2 linked regions of the Algoriphagus machipongonensis genome follow. Each later gene encodes a partner of the first gene's protein in a complex. Links are inferred from orthologs where the notes say so. Each region holds a gene or a part of one and is shown on either strand. Other genes may lie near its edges.

What was found.
Region 2: the proteins of pheT (region 1) and pheS are in contact, whole or in part, in a crystal structure (PDB 6P24), measured with the Escherichia coli proteins. The link is inferred for Algoriphagus machipongonensis from one-to-one orthologs.

What each region holds. Positions count from the first base shown.
Region 1 is NZ_CM001023.1:4,170,133-4,180,002, forward strand. The notes cover bases 1,953-4,998. They hold pheT (phenylalanine--tRNA ligase subunit beta), read right to left. Parts: upstream 4,660-4,998; coding sequence 2,245-4,659; downstream 1,953-2,244. Other genes in these bases: ALPR1_RS17545 (cell division protein ZapA), read right to left, coding at 1,953-1,955; ALPR1_RS17550 (hypothetical protein), read right to left, coding at 1,957-2,241; ALPR1_RS17560 (DUF1684 domain-containing protein), read right to left, coding at 4,778-4,998. Also shown: rny (ribonuclease Y), read right to left, coding at 37-1,602; more of ALPR1_RS17545, read right to left, coding at 1,671-1,952; more of ALPR1_RS17560, read right to left, coding at 4,999-5,395; RadC family protein, read right to left, coding at 5,400-6,095; rpsT (30S ribosomal protein S20), read right to left, coding at 6,189-6,443; ALPR1_RS17575 (zinc dependent phospholipase C family protein), read left to right, coding at 6,751-7,593; ALPR1_RS17580 (alpha/beta hydrolase), read right to left, coding at 7,640-8,560; ALPR1_RS17585 (alpha/beta hydrolase), read right to left, coding at 8,594-9,870.
Region 2 is NZ_CM001023.1:679,649-689,290, reverse strand. The notes cover bases 4,026-6,843. They hold pheS (phenylalanine--tRNA ligase subunit alpha), read left to right. Parts: upstream 4,026-4,829; coding sequence 4,830-5,858; downstream 5,859-6,843. Other genes in these bases: ccsA (cytochrome c biogenesis protein CcsA), read right to left, coding at 5,928-6,843; ALPR1_RS02820 (fasciclin domain-containing protein), read right to left, coding at 4,064-4,630. Outside these bases: ALPR1_RS02830 (TonB-dependent receptor), read left to right, coding at 1-2,808; ALPR1_RS02825 (BF3164 family lipoprotein), read left to right, coding at 2,936-4,006; more of ccsA, read right to left, coding at 6,844-8,447; ALPR1_RS02805 (cytochrome c maturation protein CcmE domain-containing protein), read right to left, coding at 8,474-8,890; ALPR1_RS02800 (CcmD family protein), read right to left, coding at 8,903-9,145; cytochrome c biogenesis protein CcsA, read right to left, coding at 9,149-9,642.

The sequences.
Region 1 (9,870 bases):
AAATCGTTTCTGCCATTATTGAATTTTTAAAATTTATTATCTAGCGTAATTTACAGCTCTCATTTCTCGGATCACTGTGATCTTGATTTGTCCAGGATACTGCATTTCCTTTTCTATTTTCTGCGAAATATCAAAGGATAGCTTTCCTGCTGTAGAATCATCTACATTATCAGCATCTACCAATACTCTGAGTTCACGCCCCGCCTGCATAGCGAAACACTTATTGACTCCATCAAAGCTCAAAGCTAGTTCTTCCAGCTCTTTCAATCTCTTGATGTAGCTATCCATCACTTCCCTTCTGGCTCCTGGTCTAGCTCCAGAAATCGCATCGGAAGCCTGAACAATCGGTGAAATCATCGATGTCATCTCGATCTCATCATGGTGAGCTCCGATGGCATTACAAACTTCCGGATGCTCTTTATAGCGCTTCGCTAATTCCATCCCCAAGACTGCGTGAGGCAGCTCTTGTTCTTCAGGCCATACCTTTCCAATATCATGAAGTAAGCCAGCCCTTTTAGCCAATTTGGCATTCAAGCCCATCTCTGCTGCCATGGTAGAAGAAAGCTTTGCCACCTCTCTGGAGTGCTGCAATAAGTTTTGACCATAGGAAGATCTGAACCTCATTCTACCCACCATTTTGATCAGTTCAGGGTGAAGACCATGAACGCCCAGGTCGATACAAGTTCTCTCTCCAATCTCTACAATTTCCTCTTCAATATTCTTTTCTGTCTTGGCGACAACTTCTTCAATTCTAGCCGGGTGGATTCTTCCATCCTGAACAAGTCTATGAAGAGAAAGCTTTGCGATTTCTCTTCTCACCGGATCAAAGCCTGAAATAATGATTGCCTCTGGCGTATCATCAACTACGATTTCCACCCCCGTTGCAGCTTCCAAAGCTCGGATATTTCTACCCTCTCTACCGATAATTTTACCTTTGATATCGTCACTTTCTATGTTAAACACGGAAACACAATTCTCAACCGCATGTTCTGTAGCAGTTCTTTGAATTGTATCTAGTACGATCTTTTTAGCTTGCTTGGTAGCAGTCAGTTTAGCCTCGTCCAGAATATCTTTGATTTGCGATGAAGCTTTGGTTTGAGCCTCTTCTGTAAGCATAGAAACCAGTTGCTCTCTCGCCTCTTCTCTAGTTAGAGCAGCTACTTTTTCAAGGTCTGCAATCCGTTGGTTGGTCACTTTTTCAAGCTCTTCCTTCTTTACTTGAACGGAGTGAAGTTGCGCGTTTAGGTTTTCTTTTTTGCTATCTAATTCTGCTTCTTTTCTCTTTACCTGCTCTAGCTCTTTGGATACTTGTTGCTCTCTTTGCTTGACTTTATTTTCATTGGTGATGATGATACTTTTCTTGTTACTCACCTCTTCGTCAAACTCCGACTTTAGCTTTAGGTACTTTTCTTTCGCTTCTAAGATTCTATCCTTTTTGATTGATTCGGCATTGATCTCTGCCTCTCGAAGCATGGATTTAATCTTTTCTTTGGTCTCTTCTTCGAGTTTTTGGTTTTTATTTTTAATCAATAATCCCGCTATCGCGGCTCCTGCACCAAGCCCCACCAGGGCGGCCAGGACTATGTATAATATATCTCCCATAGGTATTTTAATATGAATTTAACCTGCGGGGAATCTTAAAAATTCTGGAAATAAGTGGGTAATGTTAATTACAAAGCTTTTGAAAGCAACGAATTCAATTGTGACAAACTAGTTCGGATATGTTCACTGTCCTCGGCATTTACTTCATTGGTTTCCAGTGATTCCACCATGCAATCAAAGGCTACCATTGCGATTAGATCTTGCTGATCGTCTAGTCCATATTCCTCTCGGTACTTTCTCAATTTTTCATTTATCAACTTGCCTGCATGCCGGATCTTGGCTTCATCCTCGATCTTGACGCGCATGGGATATTCTCTATCTCCTATTTTTACTTTGATGGCAAGTGTCTCCATATCACTCGGATAAGTAGGTGATTAAATGGTCGATTTCTTGTATATAATTATTGATTAATTCACTCATTTCGGTTGAATCTTCAGAATCCACCGGTCGGCTCTCCACAATGTTACTAATTTTAATCTTATTTTTAAAATGGTCGATTTCCTGCTCTTTTTGACTCAATTCAGCCGTCAATTCAGTCATTTTTGACTTCAGTTGTTCATTTTCTTCAGTCAAATGTTCTAATTTCTTACTGGCTTGATGCACCAGTTTTTCCAATTTTTGCAGTTCGTCGTGAATCATCTTCTAAGTACGGATCAATGCACCTACTTCTTTTTCAAAGGCTTGAATCAATTTACTCATAGTTTTGTCAATTACCTTATCGGTCAGTGTTTTTTCCTGATCCTGTAAGTGAAAACTCAATGCGTAAGCCTTTTTACCCGCATCAATTTTATCACCTTGGTATACATCGAAAACGCCAATTCTCTGTAATAATTTTCCTCCGAACTTAATTCCTACAGATTTTACCTGATCAAAACTCACAGATTTATCAATTACCAAAGACAAATCCCTCCTTACCTCGGGGAATTTGGAGATATCCTGATACTTCTTAAGCCCGCTGGCTTTCTTACATAACAAATCCCAATCCAGCTCAGCAAAGAAAACTTCTTGCCTTACCTCGGCTAGTTTTAGAAGCTTTTCTTCAACTAACCCGATGGAACCGATTTCCTTTTGACCTAACATTAATTTTAAGCCATAATCAAAAGGAGCTGACTCCACCATACTAATATCACCGATGGAAATATTCAGTTTTTCCAGCAGTTTCTCCACCGTTGCATAAAGGTCTGCAAAAGCAAAGGCTCTAGCTGGTTCCAACCAACTCTCAGAAGACTTATTCCCTGAAAGGAAAATACCCAGCCTTCTCCCCTCTTGATAACCCTCCTCAGATTTTTGATAGACCGTACCAAACTCAAAGGTCTTAAGATCGGTCTGTCTTCTATTTATATTTCTAGCCAAGACCTCCAAACCGGAAAATAAGAGAGTCTGACGCATCACGCCCAAATCCTCACTTAGCTTATTATAAATCTCTACGCTCTTGGAAGCATCTAGATAACCTGATTTCTCAGCATATCCTGGCTTCGTCAAACTATTCGTAATTATCTCATGATACCCTTGAGCAGAAAGAATTTCCGTCATACGGTATTGAAGTTTATTTAAATCTTTCACCGGATGCTCCGCCAAAAAATCTGTCTTCAGATTCTCTGAAAGCAATACTTGATGGAAACCATGAATCCTTAAAACCTCTTCGATAATGTCTGCCTCCCTAGTCACATCTACGCGATAGGGCTTGGCGATAGCTGTGAATCCGGTTTCTGTTTCATTTTCAACCCTAATCTCAAGGCTTTCCAAAATAGATTTGACCTCTGATGGCTCGATGGTTTTACCAATCAATCGGTTGACATGCCCATACTCTACCTCGATCACAAAATCCTCAATTGGGTTTGGGTAAAGATCTATAATTTCAGAACTAACTTTCCCTCCAGCAATCTCCTGAATTAATTTCACCGCTTGCTTCAATGCATAAACAGGCATATTAGGGTCTGTTCCTCTTTCAAATCTGAAAGAAGCATCGGTTTTCAAACCATGAAATTGACTTCCTTTTCGAATGATATCCGGTGAAAAATAAGCAGACTCCAAAAAGATCGAAGTGGTATCATCTGAAACCCCTGAATCTTCACCTCCGAAAACCCCGGCGATACATAAGCCTCCTTTTGGATCTTTGATCATCAATTCCTCTCCGGAAAGCTTTCTTTCCTTTTCATCTAAGGTGGTGAACTTGGTATCCTTTGGGAGCTTGCCAACGATGATTTTTCCTTCGGAAATCTTATCCGCATCAAAAGCATGAAGTGGCTGACCTAAATCATGAAGGATAAAATTGGTGATATCCACCACATTATTAATGGGATCCAAATCCAAAGACTTCAAGAAATTCTGTAACCACTGGGGAGATGGACCAATTTTCAATCCAGTCAAAACTACCCCTGCATACCTTGGACAATCTGCAGCATTTTCAACTTCCACCGAGATCGCAGGCCCTTCTGCTTCTACTTTCAGCTCCACAGCTTCAGGCATCTGGATTTCTCTTCCTAGTAAAGCTTTCAAATCTCTTGCTACCCCTAGGTGTGATGCGCCATCCGCACGGTTTGGTGTCAATCCGATCTCCAGGATCTCGTCTTTAGAAACCTCCACAATATCAGTAGCAGGGCTTCCATTGGGAAGGTCTGTATCCAAAACTAAAATACCTGCATGACTAGACCCAAGTCCCAATTCATCTTCAGCACATATCATCCCTTCTGAAACCTCTCCTCTGATTTTTGCTTTTTTCAATGTCAGCGGATCACCTGAACTTGGGTAAATGGTAGTTCCTACTTTAGCTACCAAGACTTTTTGACCTTGGGCTACGTTAGGAGCTCCACAAACAATATTCGCAGGACTTTCAGCTCCTACATCTACAGTAGTAATCTTTAATTTATCTGCATTGGGATGCTTCTCACAAGTCAAAACTTCTCCTACGACTACACCCTCTAATGCTCCTTTGATAGACTCAAAAGGCTCCAAACCCTCTACTTCCAGTCCGGATTGAGTCAGGAGGTCTGCAATTTCTTCTGAACTTTCAGTTAAAGTCAGATGATTTTTGAGTCTGTTTATAGATATTTTCATGAATAATTTGCTGTTGCTTTCGAATCCCAGATTCGACTAGATAAACAAAAGGGGTTCGAAAACCCCAATTTGATTAGAATAAGATACAAATTTAAGAGATTTGATTTAGGCAAAAAGGCTATTTCTCGTAATTTTTCTCACCAGCCTCAATTGCGATCTCCATGATGTTCTCACGAGGAGGAATAGGGCAAGCAAAATCTGGATTATAGGCACAATAAGGATTGTAAGCCAAATTAAAATCCAGCGTGATACTATTCTTTCCGTCCTGACGTGCGTTGATATAACGTCCCCCTCCATAGGTTTCCAAGCCACTGGTCTCATCTGCGAAAGCCAAAAAGAAATTTCGCATATCAGGCTCATCAATTGCTTGCAACAATAATAACTTCTGGGGTTTTCCTTTTAATTCAAATTCAGCATAGGAATGCTCTATGTATCGCTCTTCCGAACCATCCGTCAAGGGCACCACTCGTACTTTTTTGTTTTCTACTGGTACCATCAGTGCTTTCACCTTGAAAGCAGGGTCGATAGGGTAAAAATCAAGCTCCTTAAACCCACTTTTTTGTTCCTCGGTCAAAGGAGAGTCAATATTGTATCGAATAAACTTAAACTGCCTCTCTCTTTCTGCCTCGATTTTTTCTTTATAAGCTTCCGGGCTTTCTGTTCCGGTCAATGTATACGCTATGGCCGCTACGATTACCGTAGCCACTACTAGAAATAAAATATTTTTTGGTTTCATTCTTTCAGATCAATCCTTCATCGGCGAAGCTAAAGTAGCCAAGATCTGTAAAAATAACATGATCTAGAACCGGCAAATCCAATTCTCTACCAATTTTCACCAATCTTTCTGTCAGTCTTTTGTCCTGTTCGGAGGGTTTTAGGTTTCCGCTGGGGTGATTATGAACCAAAATCATGGATTGAGCGAGGTAATCGAGCGCTGATTTAAAAATCAATTTAGAATCTACTACGGTCCCTGCTGTCCCTCCTTTTGATATCAGGTGCTTTTTTATGACTTGATTGGATCGGCTAAGCAGGACCAAATAAAAATATTCAACCGACTCATCTGCCAACTCCGCTTTCATCAAATTATAAACATCCTGAGATGAGGTGATTTTTGGTTTTTGTACTGGCTCGGAATCTTTTCTCCTTCGTCCTATCTCCAAAGCTGCAATAATCGATATGGCTTTAGCTTCGCCAATCCCTTTAAACTTCTTTAAATCCTGAACGCTCAATCTGGCTAGAGAAAACAAATCATGGTTTACAGAGGAAAGAATATGTCTTGATAAATCTACCGCACTCAAGGTCGTAGAGCCTGACCCAATTAAAATCGCGATTAATTCGGCATCGGAAAGCGAAGACTTCCCTTTCAAAAGTAATTTCTCTCTTGGCCTATCTGCTTCGGCAAGCTGGGAAATCTTAAAAGAACTATGATCTTCCATGGTAACGTATTAAAAAGTTTAACTAAAAATACTAACTTACCAGAAATAAAAAAACCCTGACAAGCAGGGTTTTAAAGATAGAATCTTTCGGGATTAACCAAGAGCGTTAACAAACTTGGCCAATCTTGATTTCTTGTTATTAGCGTTGTTCTTGTGAATCACATTCTTCTTAGCCAATTTATCCAACATAGAAACTACTTTTTTGTAAAGCTCATTCGCTTCAACTTTATCAGTAGTAGCTTTCAACTTTTTGATGAAAGTTCTTGTTGTTTTGGCTTGGTATCTGTTTCTCAAACGCTTCGCTTCGTTTGCACGAATTCTCTTAAGAGCTGATTTGTGATTTGCCATATCTCGTTATTAAAATAAATTCTTTGATGTTCCCCTATTCAGAATTGGAGTGCAAAGTTATCAGAAATTATTTACACTACCAATTTATTTCTCAGATTACTGAGTATTAGTGGACTGAGTACAATGATGAAAATTGAACTTTTCCGCCTAACAAGCATCAAATATAGCTATTTCATGCCGATATACCCCTTTTTCAATTGCAATATTTTTAGAAATGAAATTTTTAACTCTTTCCATATTTATTCTTTTTTCTTCCCCAACACCCACTAATAACTGGGGATTTTTCGCTCATTCTCTTATAAACAGGATGGCAATTTACTCTCTTCCACCTGAACTAATAGCTTTTTATAAACCTCATATTCAATTCATTACCGAGAAAGCAGTCAATCCTGACCGAAGAAGGTATGCTGTTATTGGCGAAGCAGAAAAGCACTACATTGATTTGGATGAATACGGTGAAAATCCTCTCGATATTTTGCCCATCTATTGGTATGAGGCTGTTGAAAAATTTTCTGAAGAAGAGCTTCGAAAGAATGGAATTGGCCCCTGGTCTGCTTATTTAACTTTCCTGAATTTGACCGAAGCTTTCGAAAGTAAAAATGAAAAAGCCATTCTTAGACTTTCTGCTGACTTGGGACATTATCTCGCAGATTTAAACGTACCACTCCACACCACTAAAAATTACAATGGTCAATTGACCGGTCAAGAAGGTATCCACGGTTTCTGGGAAAGTCGGATTCCCGAGTCTCAAGCCAATAGGTTTGAACTTTGGGTTGGTACTGCAGAATACATCTCCCAACCGCAACAGGCCATTTGGGATGCGGTAGCACAAGCCCATGCTATGGTTGATTCTGTTCTAACATTTGAAAAAGAATTGACAAGTAATTTCCCCCAAGACCAAAAATACAGCTACGAGCAACGCAATAGCCTAACCGTCAGAGTTTACTCAGAAGAATTCACCCAACAATATGCCGAAGCCTTAGATCATCAAGTTGACCGGCAAATGAGAAAGTCCATCAAAATGATTGCCGACTTTTGGTATACCGCCTGGGTCAATGCAGGACAGCCGGATTTGAATAAGTTAAGTGGAGTAGAAATAGAGGAAGAAGAAATTATTATTAATAAGGACCTAAAAGTTAGAGATCATTAAAAGCCTGAAAGCTAAAAGACTTTTTCTCAGATAAGGATACATCGCTCTAATCATCATATGACAGTTCTAATTCTTCCTCTATGATAAGAAAATCTGCTAATGAGGAAATGTCAATGGAACAATGCCCCCCATACAAGGGATGCCATTGGGTTTTTACTCCTTTTGAATTGGCCAAAGCAGCAAGAGCTTCGGTACCCTCATAATTGCCAAATTTATCATATAGCCCACAGGAAAGATACAGTTCTGGGTAGTCAGTGTTGGCTTTCTTAATTAACTCAATGGGAGAAATCTCATTCCATTCTTCCTCATTTGAAACGTATTTTTTTGCCATGAGATAGATTCCCAAGGCAACTTTGGGATCTGCTCCCGTGCGTTGCATAGCTGCCTGTATTTTATCTAAATCCGAAAATGGAGAGTCTAGATAAACACCAGGACATAAAGCAGCAACTCTAGAAAACAATGCTGGATGGTTAAGTCCTAAGATTAAAACATTTAATCCACCCATAGATTCACCAACCAAAATCCTGTTTTGAGGTTTCCCAATTTTAGACTCAATAAATGGCAAATTGGAAATGAAATCATCCATTAAACCACTGCTTTCTCTAGAATTTTTAGAAGTAAGTAACCATTCAGGGCCATAGGAAATTGAAACAACTGTCGGTGGTTTAACTTTTGATTTTTGCCAATGCGACTGGATTAATGATGTATAATACGTGTCATCATTCCAGATGGTATTGTCTAAGTTTCTTCCGTGAAAATAATAAATGACATCTTGACTAACACCGGTACTGGCCCTGTATATGGAAAAATTCAAATTACCTTTTGTAAAGTTCTCTGATTGTGATGGAGTAAAGCTTACTTTTTGAACTCCAATTGGATGGGTTAGTTTCCCCCAAAAAAAGTAAATGCCCACTAAGGCAATTAAAAGAAAACTGAGGATTTTAATTTTTCTAACAGAGATATACATTCATTTCCAGTCTTAAATACATTTTGCTTTGTTTCAATTCGTCCCAATTAAAGACATTAACCCATCTGCAAGTGTTCCTCTCCAATTCACATAATTGTGACCTCCTTTAAATTCACGATAGTCTACTTCATAGCCTTTTATTTCAAGGATATCCCGAAACTGTCTATTCATTCCGAGCATAGATGCCCCGGCATCATATAAACCGATATCCATATAGAATTTGATAGGTAATCGTTCACTCTGTTTATATAAGTTGATGAGCTTGCCATTATCCTCTGGATATATCCAATGATTTTCATCTGCTGTTCCTTTGATCCAATAAGAACCTGATTGGGAAAGAACATTGCCTATTACCTCTGAATGTTTGAAGGCAATGAAACTTGCAGCAAAACCTCCTCGGCTTGATCCTGCTAGAACAATTTGATCGGGCTTAGTATGAATGTTATATTTTTTACGAACCCAGGGAATAAGTTCATCTGCTATAAAATCACCAAATTTTTCACTGATCAAATCGGTACTTCTTTTACCCATTGCCCAAACCAATACGGTAACTGTTGGAGTAATTTTGTTTTCCGAGAATAAGTTGTCCATGATGGTGGGTGTAGGTACCCTAGATCTCCCGTTTGGTCTTGCTCCATAAGACTCTCCGTCAAAAACAATTAAGAGGTTATGCGCTTTGGAGGCATCGTAATTGGCAGGAGTATGTACGGTGATTTTTCTTTCTTCATTAAGGATTTCACTTGTAATAGATAGCACCTCTAAGGTTCCTTTTTCTACTTGCTTTCTCTCAGTGATATAGGGTTGCTCAGGTGCATTAGGCATTTCTAGAACCCCATCATATGCATGCTCCACAGTTCTAGACTCAATTTCGTGAGTTGGTCCCGCCTGATCTAGATTAAAATAATTGAAACCATAATTGAACCGCGCATCTTTGGGGACCCTTTGAGTTACAAAATGAAGTTTTGTATTAGGTAATCGCTGAAAACGCAAGCCCAAAAAATCAGGACCCCCGCTCAACATGACATATTCGGTGTTTTCATTTGGGATGCAAAAGTAGGTAACCAACATATCTGTATCATTTCCTTCCATCGGCTCAATAATATGTCTTTCGGGCTGATTCTGAATAAAGGCTTCAATGACAGTGCTATCCGTTAACGAGGATTCCCATAATTTGTATAGCGTCTCTGTAGGAAGCTCTTTCTTGGTAATGCGTTTCGTGTTTTCAGACAAGCTTAATAGCTGCAGCACCTCTAAAGTATAATTTCCATTTTCGGCTTCCTTGTCTAGGGAATGAACAACAAGTTGGTACT
Region 2 (9,642 bases), 3.5 Mb from region 1 along the record:
TTTCTAGTTTTTGAAGCGTATGGGCAACGTACTCAGGGACAAAACCAGATCAAGCTTCGCGGAACTGTCATGGATGGCAGTACTCAAACGCCAATGAATGGTGCAAACATCCTAATTAAAACCGTGACCGATTCTTTGTTGGTAGGAGGAGTGACTGACGCTCAAGGAAAATTTGAAGTAAACCGACCTGACATTCCACAAGTAAAGATTGAGATTAAATTCATCGGTTATGAAACGATTACCAAAACTCACAACCTAAGAGACCCATCTGATTTGGGAACCTTAGTGTTAAAAGAAGATACCCAGACTTTAGGAGAAGTGATTATTGAAGGCCAATCTCCGGTAGGAGAAATGAGAGGAGATACTACCTCTTTCAATGCCTCAGCTTTTAAAACAAAAGAAAATGGAATGGCTGAAGACCTGGTAAGAAAATTACCGGGAGTAACCATCGCTAATGGAGAAGTTCAAGCCCAAGGCGAAGCCGTTCAAAAGATATTAGTAGATGGAAGAGAATTTTTCGGTTCGGATCCGAATATCGCTCTTCGAAATCTCCCCGCAGATGCGATTGACCGTGTAGAAGTTCTTGATCAGAAGTCTGACCAAAGCCGATTAACGGGTTTTGATGATGGAACCTATACCAAAACCATTAATATCATCCTGAGAGAAGACCGTAAAAACGGAAAGTTTGGTAGAGTCTACGGAGGATATGGAACAGACGATAGATATTCGGCTGGAGGAAGTGTGAACCTATTTAATGGAGACCGAAGAGTTTCTATTTTAGGTCTATTCAATAATGTCAATCAGCAAAACTTTTCAAGCGAAGACCTAGCAGGTGTAAATGCCAACGCTTCTGGAGGAAGAGGACGTGGTCGTGGCGGCTGGGGAGGTGGAGGCGGAAGCTTCTACGGTGGCAATGATATTGGAACGATTACCACCAACGCGATTGGTTTGAACTATAGTGACAAGCTGGGTTCCAAAGTAAATTTAACCGGAAGTTATTTCTTCAATAACTCCAATAACTCCTTGAGACAAATCACCAATCGTGAAACTGTCATCAACGAAAGTCTGACTCAGTATTATCAAGAGAACTTGGTCAATACCGTGGAAAATTACAACCACAGAGCAAATGCGAGAATTGAAGCAGACTTAAATGATAAAAACTCTCTGATCATCACCCCAAATATTTCTTTCTCTACCCGGAAGACCTTTAGTGATCGAGATGCCTTCACCTCTAATAATGCAGGCGATTCCCTATCTGCACTAAGATCAATTACGGATGCAGAAAACAATTCATACAATATCTCAAACAACATCACTTACCGATATAAGTTTGACAAAAAGGGAAGAACATTTTCTACGGACATCTTTACCAATTGGAATAATAATGACCAATATTCCGAACTGTTGGCAGCAAGTGTAGACTATGATAGAAACGCAGTAGACACAACCTTGCAAGAAACCGACGTGTTATCAAAAGGCTTTAATTATCGTGTCAACATGACGTGGACAGAACCTTTGGGAGAAAAATCTATTGGTACGGTAGGTTACCAAATTGGAAATAACAAAACTGATTCTGACCAGAGAACACGAGTATTTAACGAAGAAATGCAACCCGTCTTGGACACTGCATTAAGTAATGTTTTTGAAAACAAATTTATCACTCAAAGACTTCGTACCGGATACGCTTATAATAACGAAGGTTGGAACTTTAACGTCAACTTGGATTATCAAAACGCCAGATTGGACAATGAGGCTACTTTCCCAAACCCAGGTGTTTTTAATAGAGACTTTAATAACATCCTACCAAGTGCTCATGTGAGTTTCAGAAACCGTGAAACAGGAATGAATTTCCGAATTCGCTACCGTACCAATACAGATGAACCTTCTGTAAGCCAATTACAGAATGTGGTAAACAACCAAAACCCTCTAAACCTTAGTGTTGGTAACCCTACTTTGAGCCAAAGTTTTCAGAATAGCATCTTTGCCAACATCGGTAAATTCAACATGGAGAAGAATCGTTCTTTCTTTATGTTCCTCAACTATTCTAGCACCAATAATTACATCGGTAGTAGCACTTTTATAGCGGAACAAGATACTTTGATCAATGGGGATGTATTACTGAGAAAAGGTGGACAAATCAGGATGCCAGTGAATTTGGATGGAAATTTCAACACGCGCTTGTTTATGAGTTATGGCACACCGATTCAAAAAATCAAGTCAAAAATCAACTTCAATACTAGGCTTGGTTTTACTCGTAATCCAGGTTTGATTAATGGAGAGAGAAACTTAAATGACAACATCGATTTAAGCCAAGGACTTACCCTGACAAGTAATATCAGTAAGGACTTTGATTTCACCATTAGCACAACGGGTACTTACACCATTGTCAACTCAAGTCTTCAGGAAAATTTAGATCAAAACTATTATATCCAAGAATCAAATCTACGCCTTTACTATTCTCCAAATGATGGGAAGTTATTTGTGGGTAATAACATCAACAACTCCCTGTATAGTGGACTTTCTGAAGGGTTTGATCAATCCGTTTGGTTATGGAATATTGAAGCAGGTTACCGCTTTGCCAAAAACAATAAAGCTGAATTGAAAGTCGTCATCTTCGATTTGTTAAATCAGAATAACAGCATTCAGAGAACAATTTCTGATGTGGCTGTTACGGATGTTTATACCAATGTTTTGACAAGATATGGATTGCTGACCTTCACTTACATCATAGGTAATTTTAAACAACCTGAAAATAATGGTGGAGATAGACCTTGGGGAGGACCAAGACGAGGCGGTAGAACTTGGTAAAAAGAATTACCAAATAGGATTTAAGATTACGAGATCATACGATTTTAAGCCGACTGGAAATTTTCAGTCGGTTTTTTTATTTACCCTTCTACTAAATATTAGTAATGATAACTAAATTGTTATTTATATGAGATATTTATACCACCTTGCTCTATCCATCTTTTTCTTTTCCTGTACATCAGAATCCGAGAAGAACTCGATAATATCAATAGAACTCGATGATTTTAAAGAGATCGAAATCAGTTCTGAATTACACTTTTTTGAAGAGATAATAAATCCTTCAAGTTTTATGCATCAAGGGGATAAAATACTGATTGGTGAATACCATAATGTTCCAGATGAATATCCTCGCTTTCATATCATCAATACGGTAGACTGGACTTATGATAAACCCAAAGGTAAAGTTGGCCAAGGTCCATTAGAAAATAATGTACCCTCTTTTATAGAATCACAGGACAAAGACAATTTTTGGGTAAATGACTACAATAACAGAAAGATCTCTTCATTTTCGATGAATGACACCTCTTTATTGGCTAGTAAGGATCACAATATTCCTGATCCAAGTCTGGGACGTTTGGATCTGATTTTAATTCCTAATGGAAACTATCTGGGAATGGCAAGTGAAAGCGAAAGCAAAATTTTGGAATTTGATCGAGAAGGAAAACTAATTGGACATTATGGTGACTTAGAAAAAATTGCTGAAATGCCAGATTTACCAATAAATCAAATAAGCCTTCTAAACAAAGGTAGGTTTGGTGGAAATCAGGAAAATGAGGTTTATGTCTTAACGAGTATGTATCGAGATAAGCTGGAAATATTCAATTATAAAACTAAAGATTTTATTTCCGTGATCGGGCCCGACCTGAAGGTACCTGAATTTGAGTACATAGACAGTAAATTCGGAGGAATGATGAGTTTTCCCCCTAACTATCCAAAGAAATATCAAGAGGTGGCTGTAAGTGAAAAATTCATTTTTGCACTCTACTCCGGATTTTCTTATAACGACTATGCAAAATCAGGGTTGACAGCCAAAGAAATCAGGGTATTCACTTTAAAGGGAAAACCAAAATGGCGACTGTTATTGGATAGGTCAGTTTCTTATATTTCAATCAACGAACAGGCCAATGAAATCTATGCCTTGACCACTGGGGAAGATCCAGGCATTGCTGTTTTTCAGATCCCGAAGGAGCTTTTATAAACAAAAAAAACCGACTCTAATACTAGAGCCGGCCTTCGATTGGGTAACAAATTACTATTACATTTTTGGAAGAACTACGGTATCCACAGAGTGAATCACTCCATTTTTCTGCCAAACATCTGCGATAGTCACTTTAGATTGACCCCCGTTTTCATCTGTGATATAAAGGTCTTTACCTTTCATCCAAGCAGTTAATTTACCTCCTTGCACAGTAGTAAGAACCGCTTTTCCTTTCCCTTTTTTAATTGCAGCAGCAATCTCCTTAGAGCCCATTTTACCTGCTACTACATGGTAAGTAAGAACCGCTTGTAATTGCGCTTTGTTCTCTGGCTTCAAAAGAGTCTCTACAGTACCTTCAGGAAGTTTCTCGAAAGCCGAGTTTTCCGGAGCAAATACGGTAAATGGTCCTGCACCTTGTAATGTCTCAACCAAACCAGCAGCTTTTACTGCGGCAACCAATGTCGTGTGATCTGCAGAATTTACTGCATTCTCCACAATATTTTTAGAAGGATACATTTCTGCTCCTCCCACCATCACGGTATTCTCCATTTGAGCAAAAGCAATATTTGCAGACAAGAAAATAAATGCCGACATGGCGAATTTTAAAAGATTTTGAATTTTCATAATGTTGTAAGTTTTGATGATTTTTTATTTCCTATTTGAAGTGAATTACGAAGCATATGGATGGGTTGGATTGAGGGAGATTTGAAAGAATTGTAAGAACTCTCCTTTTTTGGCTGGCAAAGGATGCGAATCCCTTTTCATTTTTTTGTCTTAAAAAGCCTAAAACCCTTAGCTTTGTGGCTTGATTAATTGGTAAAGCATGTATCAGGAGAAAATTGAAGCAATAAAAGCTGCTATTGCGAAGGCAGACGCAAATACACCCGAAGAATTAGAGTCTTTCCGAATGGAATTTATTTCTAAGAAATCCGTAGTGGGTGGACTTTTTGCCGAAATGGGGAAAATCCCAAATGAGGAAAAACGAGCTTTTGGACAATTGGTAAATGGAGTGAAGCAAATTGCTGAAGAAAAATTTCAGGAATTAATCGAGAAAGTTAATCAAGCCAATAAAAAGTCAAAATCTGCTGATATTGATTTGACTTTACCGCCCTCCAATCATGAAATTGGTGGTATTCATCCTCTAACAGCAACCAGACAGAGAATTATTGAGATTTTCGAGAGAATCGGTTTCAACTTATCTGAAGGACCAGAAATAGAAGATGATTGGCATAATTTTACTGCCTTAAACTTCCCTGAAAACCACCCAGCCCGTGAGATGCAGGACACCTTCTTCATTGAAAAAAATCCTGATATCGCCTTGCGTACGCATACCTCTTCGGTGCAGGTTCGTGTGATGGAAAATCAAAAACCTCCGATCAGAACACTTTCTCCGGGAAGAGTGTATAGAAATGAGGCAATTTCTGCTCGCGCACATTGTATTTTCCACCAAGTGGAAGGTTTATATGTAGATGAAAACGTTGGGTTTGCCGATTTAAAGAATACCCTATACCACTTTGCAAAAGAGATGTTTGGGAAAGGAACCAAGGTCAGATTCAGACCTTCCTATTTCCCATTTACTGAGCCTAGCGCAGAGATTGATATCACCTGTATGATTTGTGGCGGAAAAGGCTGCAACGTCTGTAAAGGTACAGGATGGGTAGAAATTGGTGGTTCTGGAATGGTAGATCCAAATGTTTTGGAAAACTGTGGTATCGATTCCAAAAAATACACTGGATTTGCTTTCGGAATGGGAATAGAAAGAATCGCCATGTTGAAATACCAGATCAAAGATCTTCGATTATTTACAGAAAACGATGTCCGGTTCCTAAAGCAGTTTAGGCCGATATTATAGATAAAAACATCTTTAAAACAGAAAAGCCCGATTGAAATCGGGCTTTTCTGTTTTTATAGCAAGTTGATCTTATTCAAGACCCTTGTCTCTCATTTTTTTGAACTCATCAAACCTTCTAAAGATTGCGACTGTAAAGCCGGTCAGCATGATGATTGTCCCAATCCAAAGTACATTGATGTAAGGTTTCACAATGGCTTTCATCACTACATAATCCTTTTGGTATTGATTGACTTTAAAGACAAATTTATTCTCCATTGGAAGGATATTATCTAAGGTGATTTTGATCCCCAATTCTGAGTCTATTACTGGGATTTTACCCACTTGATTATTTCTGATGATAAAGGTAGGCTCTAATACTTTTTCTACATCGTAATCCAAAATTCTCAGTTTTGCTTTTACAGCAACATCCCCTTCTTGTAGCACGTAGCCATCAATTTCCTCCATCACATCAGCACCATCAAAATAGGTGACAAAATCTGCAACATGGAATTGCTCTCCAGGAGCTGCTTCGTAGATTTCTTCTTCTTTCCAATCTGGGTCTTCATAGTCGTTCATAGCCGCGACATAGGTATAAAGATCCTTGTCCAAATAGATTTTTGAATCTGGCGAAGAAATCAAACCTCCCATGCTAGAATTAAACTGAGACATCGGGTTCAAAGAAAACTGAAGCTTTTCATTTTGGTAATAGTCGATTTTGAAATAGTCATTTTCTTCTAAAACCAAGTCCAAGGTGTCTCCATGCTGGAAGTAATTTTTATAATCTTCCAAAGCAATGGCCTCATTGACATTTCCCGTCGATTCCAATAGTTTGGCAGGCACATATTCTGGAACTCCTACCACCTTTTTCTGTCTACCACGGTAAGTCACCGTGTAGTCTTTCATTTGAGTAGGTTTATTGATCCAAAGAAGGACATGCTCTTTATTAAGTTCATCCTCCCAGCTATTGCTATAGGTCAATCCTGACATATTGATAGAAATGACATCAGAATAACCTGAGCTGAACATAATGCCTATTAAGGCCATTCCTAAACCTATATGCGCCAGTGATCCTCCAGCAAGTTTGAATGTTGACTTTTTCAGGATTTTAGCGAGAATTACAGAGTTGGCAACAATTGTGAAAGTTGCTGCCAATACGATAATGATATATTTCCAATCGTAAACTTTTGCTAAAACAATAATGCCTGCCGAAATCAATACAGAAACTATATAAGGTGTGACCAGCGTGTTTTTCAAGGTTTGCTTGTCCATTTTCTGCCACCAGAAAAACTGGCCTACGGCAGTTAATAAGGCCAAAACTACAGCGAACCATAATTGGAATTTTGTATAGAATTCAATCTGATCTGCTGGTGGAGCCATATTAGAAATCCCACCAAAACTTTCTACCAAAGTATTCCAAACCGGTATGGAAGTGGGAAGAATAACTTGAAAAGCCATCAAACCTAAGGTAGTCGCTCCGATAAACACCCAAAACTCCCGAGAGTAAACGGAAGCCTCCTTTTCGGATGAAGGAATATGCTTCCATGCTCTTGCTGCCAAAAAGACTGCTACTACCAAGAAGAATAGCATGTATATCAGCAATTGACCAGAAAGCCCTAAATCTGTAAAAGAGTGTACCGAAGCATCACCTAATACCCCGGATCTAACAAGGAAAGTCGCGTAAAGCACCAAAATAAAGGTCATAATCACCAAAACAATCGAAGTCTTGAGTGCAGTCGCACTTTTCTTAAAGGTAATCATGGTATGAATGGCTGCTACCAAGACCAACCAAGGAACATATACGGCATTTTCCACCGGATCCCAGTTCCAATAGCCGCCAAAGTTCAATGTCACATAAGCCCAATAAGCTCCCATGATAATTCCCATTCCAAGGATCATGGCAGAGAAAATCGCCCATGGCAAAGCAGGTCTGATCCACTCAGAGTACCTTTTCATCATTAAGCCTCCCATTAAGAAAGCAAATGGCACTAAAGTCGATGCATATCCCAAAAACAAGGTCGGGGGATGGATCACCATCCAAATATTTTGTAATAGCGGGTTAAGCCCTGTTCCGTCTTCAGGTACAAAGTCAGGGTTCATCTGAAATATAGGAGCCTGCGTAGCATCTCTTAGAAGAATAAATGGTGAGCTACCAATTTTTAAATCTCCAATAACGACTCCTAGAATCATGGAAACCAAAAAAGCCTGAACCAGTGAGAATACGATCATTACCGGTCCTTCCCAGAACTTGTTGGTGTTGATGACGGTAATCCCCAAAACTACGTTCCAGAAGATCCACAGGATAAAGGCTCCTTCCTGTCCTTCCCAGAAACTGGATATCATGTAATGTACAGGCAATGCTTTTGAGCTATGCGAATAGGCATAAAAATACTCATAGCGATGATTGTAAATAATCTCAAAAAGTGAAACCGCTATCAAAGTGGCTGAAACACTATGGATATAGAAACTGAAGCGACTAAATTTTCTCCAACTCGCTTTTTCTAATTCGTTGGCACGAAAATACTGATAGTAGGCGTAGGCAGTCACCAATGAACTGACAAAGGCCACTATGGTCATTAAGTGGCCAAAATTACCGATAAAGGTATTGATCATGGATTTTTTGTTCTAACTAGTCAAACTCACATTCCAGCCGCCTGCACGTCGGTTTCCTGATATTTAGAGGGGCACTTCATCAGGATTTTGTCTGCGATGAAAATTTCTTCTGTCTTGTATTGCCCTATCACCACCACAGATTCGGATCGGGTGAAATCCGCAGGTACAGGCTCATTATAAAACACTTCTTGTTCAGTGCCATCATTGTCCACTAACACAAATGTAAAAGAGGTTTTATCGTCTCTGACATTCAATCCGGTCACTTCTCCTGCTTGATTTTTCTTCAGCTGTCCAACAACGTGTATCGGTTGATCATCCCCTTCTTGTTTCATCTCAAGTGCAGTACTGAAGCTTTCATAGCTACTTGCATCACCAATGGAAGTCATGATGATGACAATTGCTACAGCAATAATTCCTATTCCTATGATATGTCCTTTTTTCATCGTTTTCGAAATTTAGGATTGAATGTTTTGTTCCAGTTTACTGATTTTCCTATCCGTACTAATTAGGTATACGGTTATTCCTGCAAAGATCAATACGATCACACCTACTAATACGTAAATTTTGCCATTGGATCTCATTACATCTGCCATCTCCACAGAATTATTGGAGTAGTCAGATTCTGTTACAGGGATCTTCTCTTGCGCCACAGCACTCAAGGAGAAAATCATCAATGCAATCAACACTAGTTTTTTCATCGATCAGGAATTAATCATTCGTTCTTCTAATACTCTTTCCACCCTACGCATTCTGACGCGCACAGTTGCAATCCAACTGCCTAAAAGTGTCCATCCAATAATTGCCGGGTAAAAAACCATCCTCAATTTAGAGTCAAGGTCATAGGCATTGAAGCCTGGATTTCCACCATTACCTGGGTGAAGGCTATCCGTCAATCTTGGTAAGACAAATATTAAAGGGATAAATGCGGCAAAAGCAAAGATGTTATAAATAGCACCTATCCTTGCTCTTTGCTGAGTATCCGTCAAAGAATTCCGCAAAATCAAATAGGCGAAATACATTAAGATTCCTATGGCAGCTGCATTCTGTTTTGGATCCGAACTCCAATATTCTCCCCAGGTAAATTTTGCCCAAAGCATTCCTGTCACGATGCCCAGGACCCCAAAAAGAATCGCTGCTCCAGCAAATTCAATAGCCATGTCATCATTCTTGATGTCGTTGGTTCTTAAATACCGAA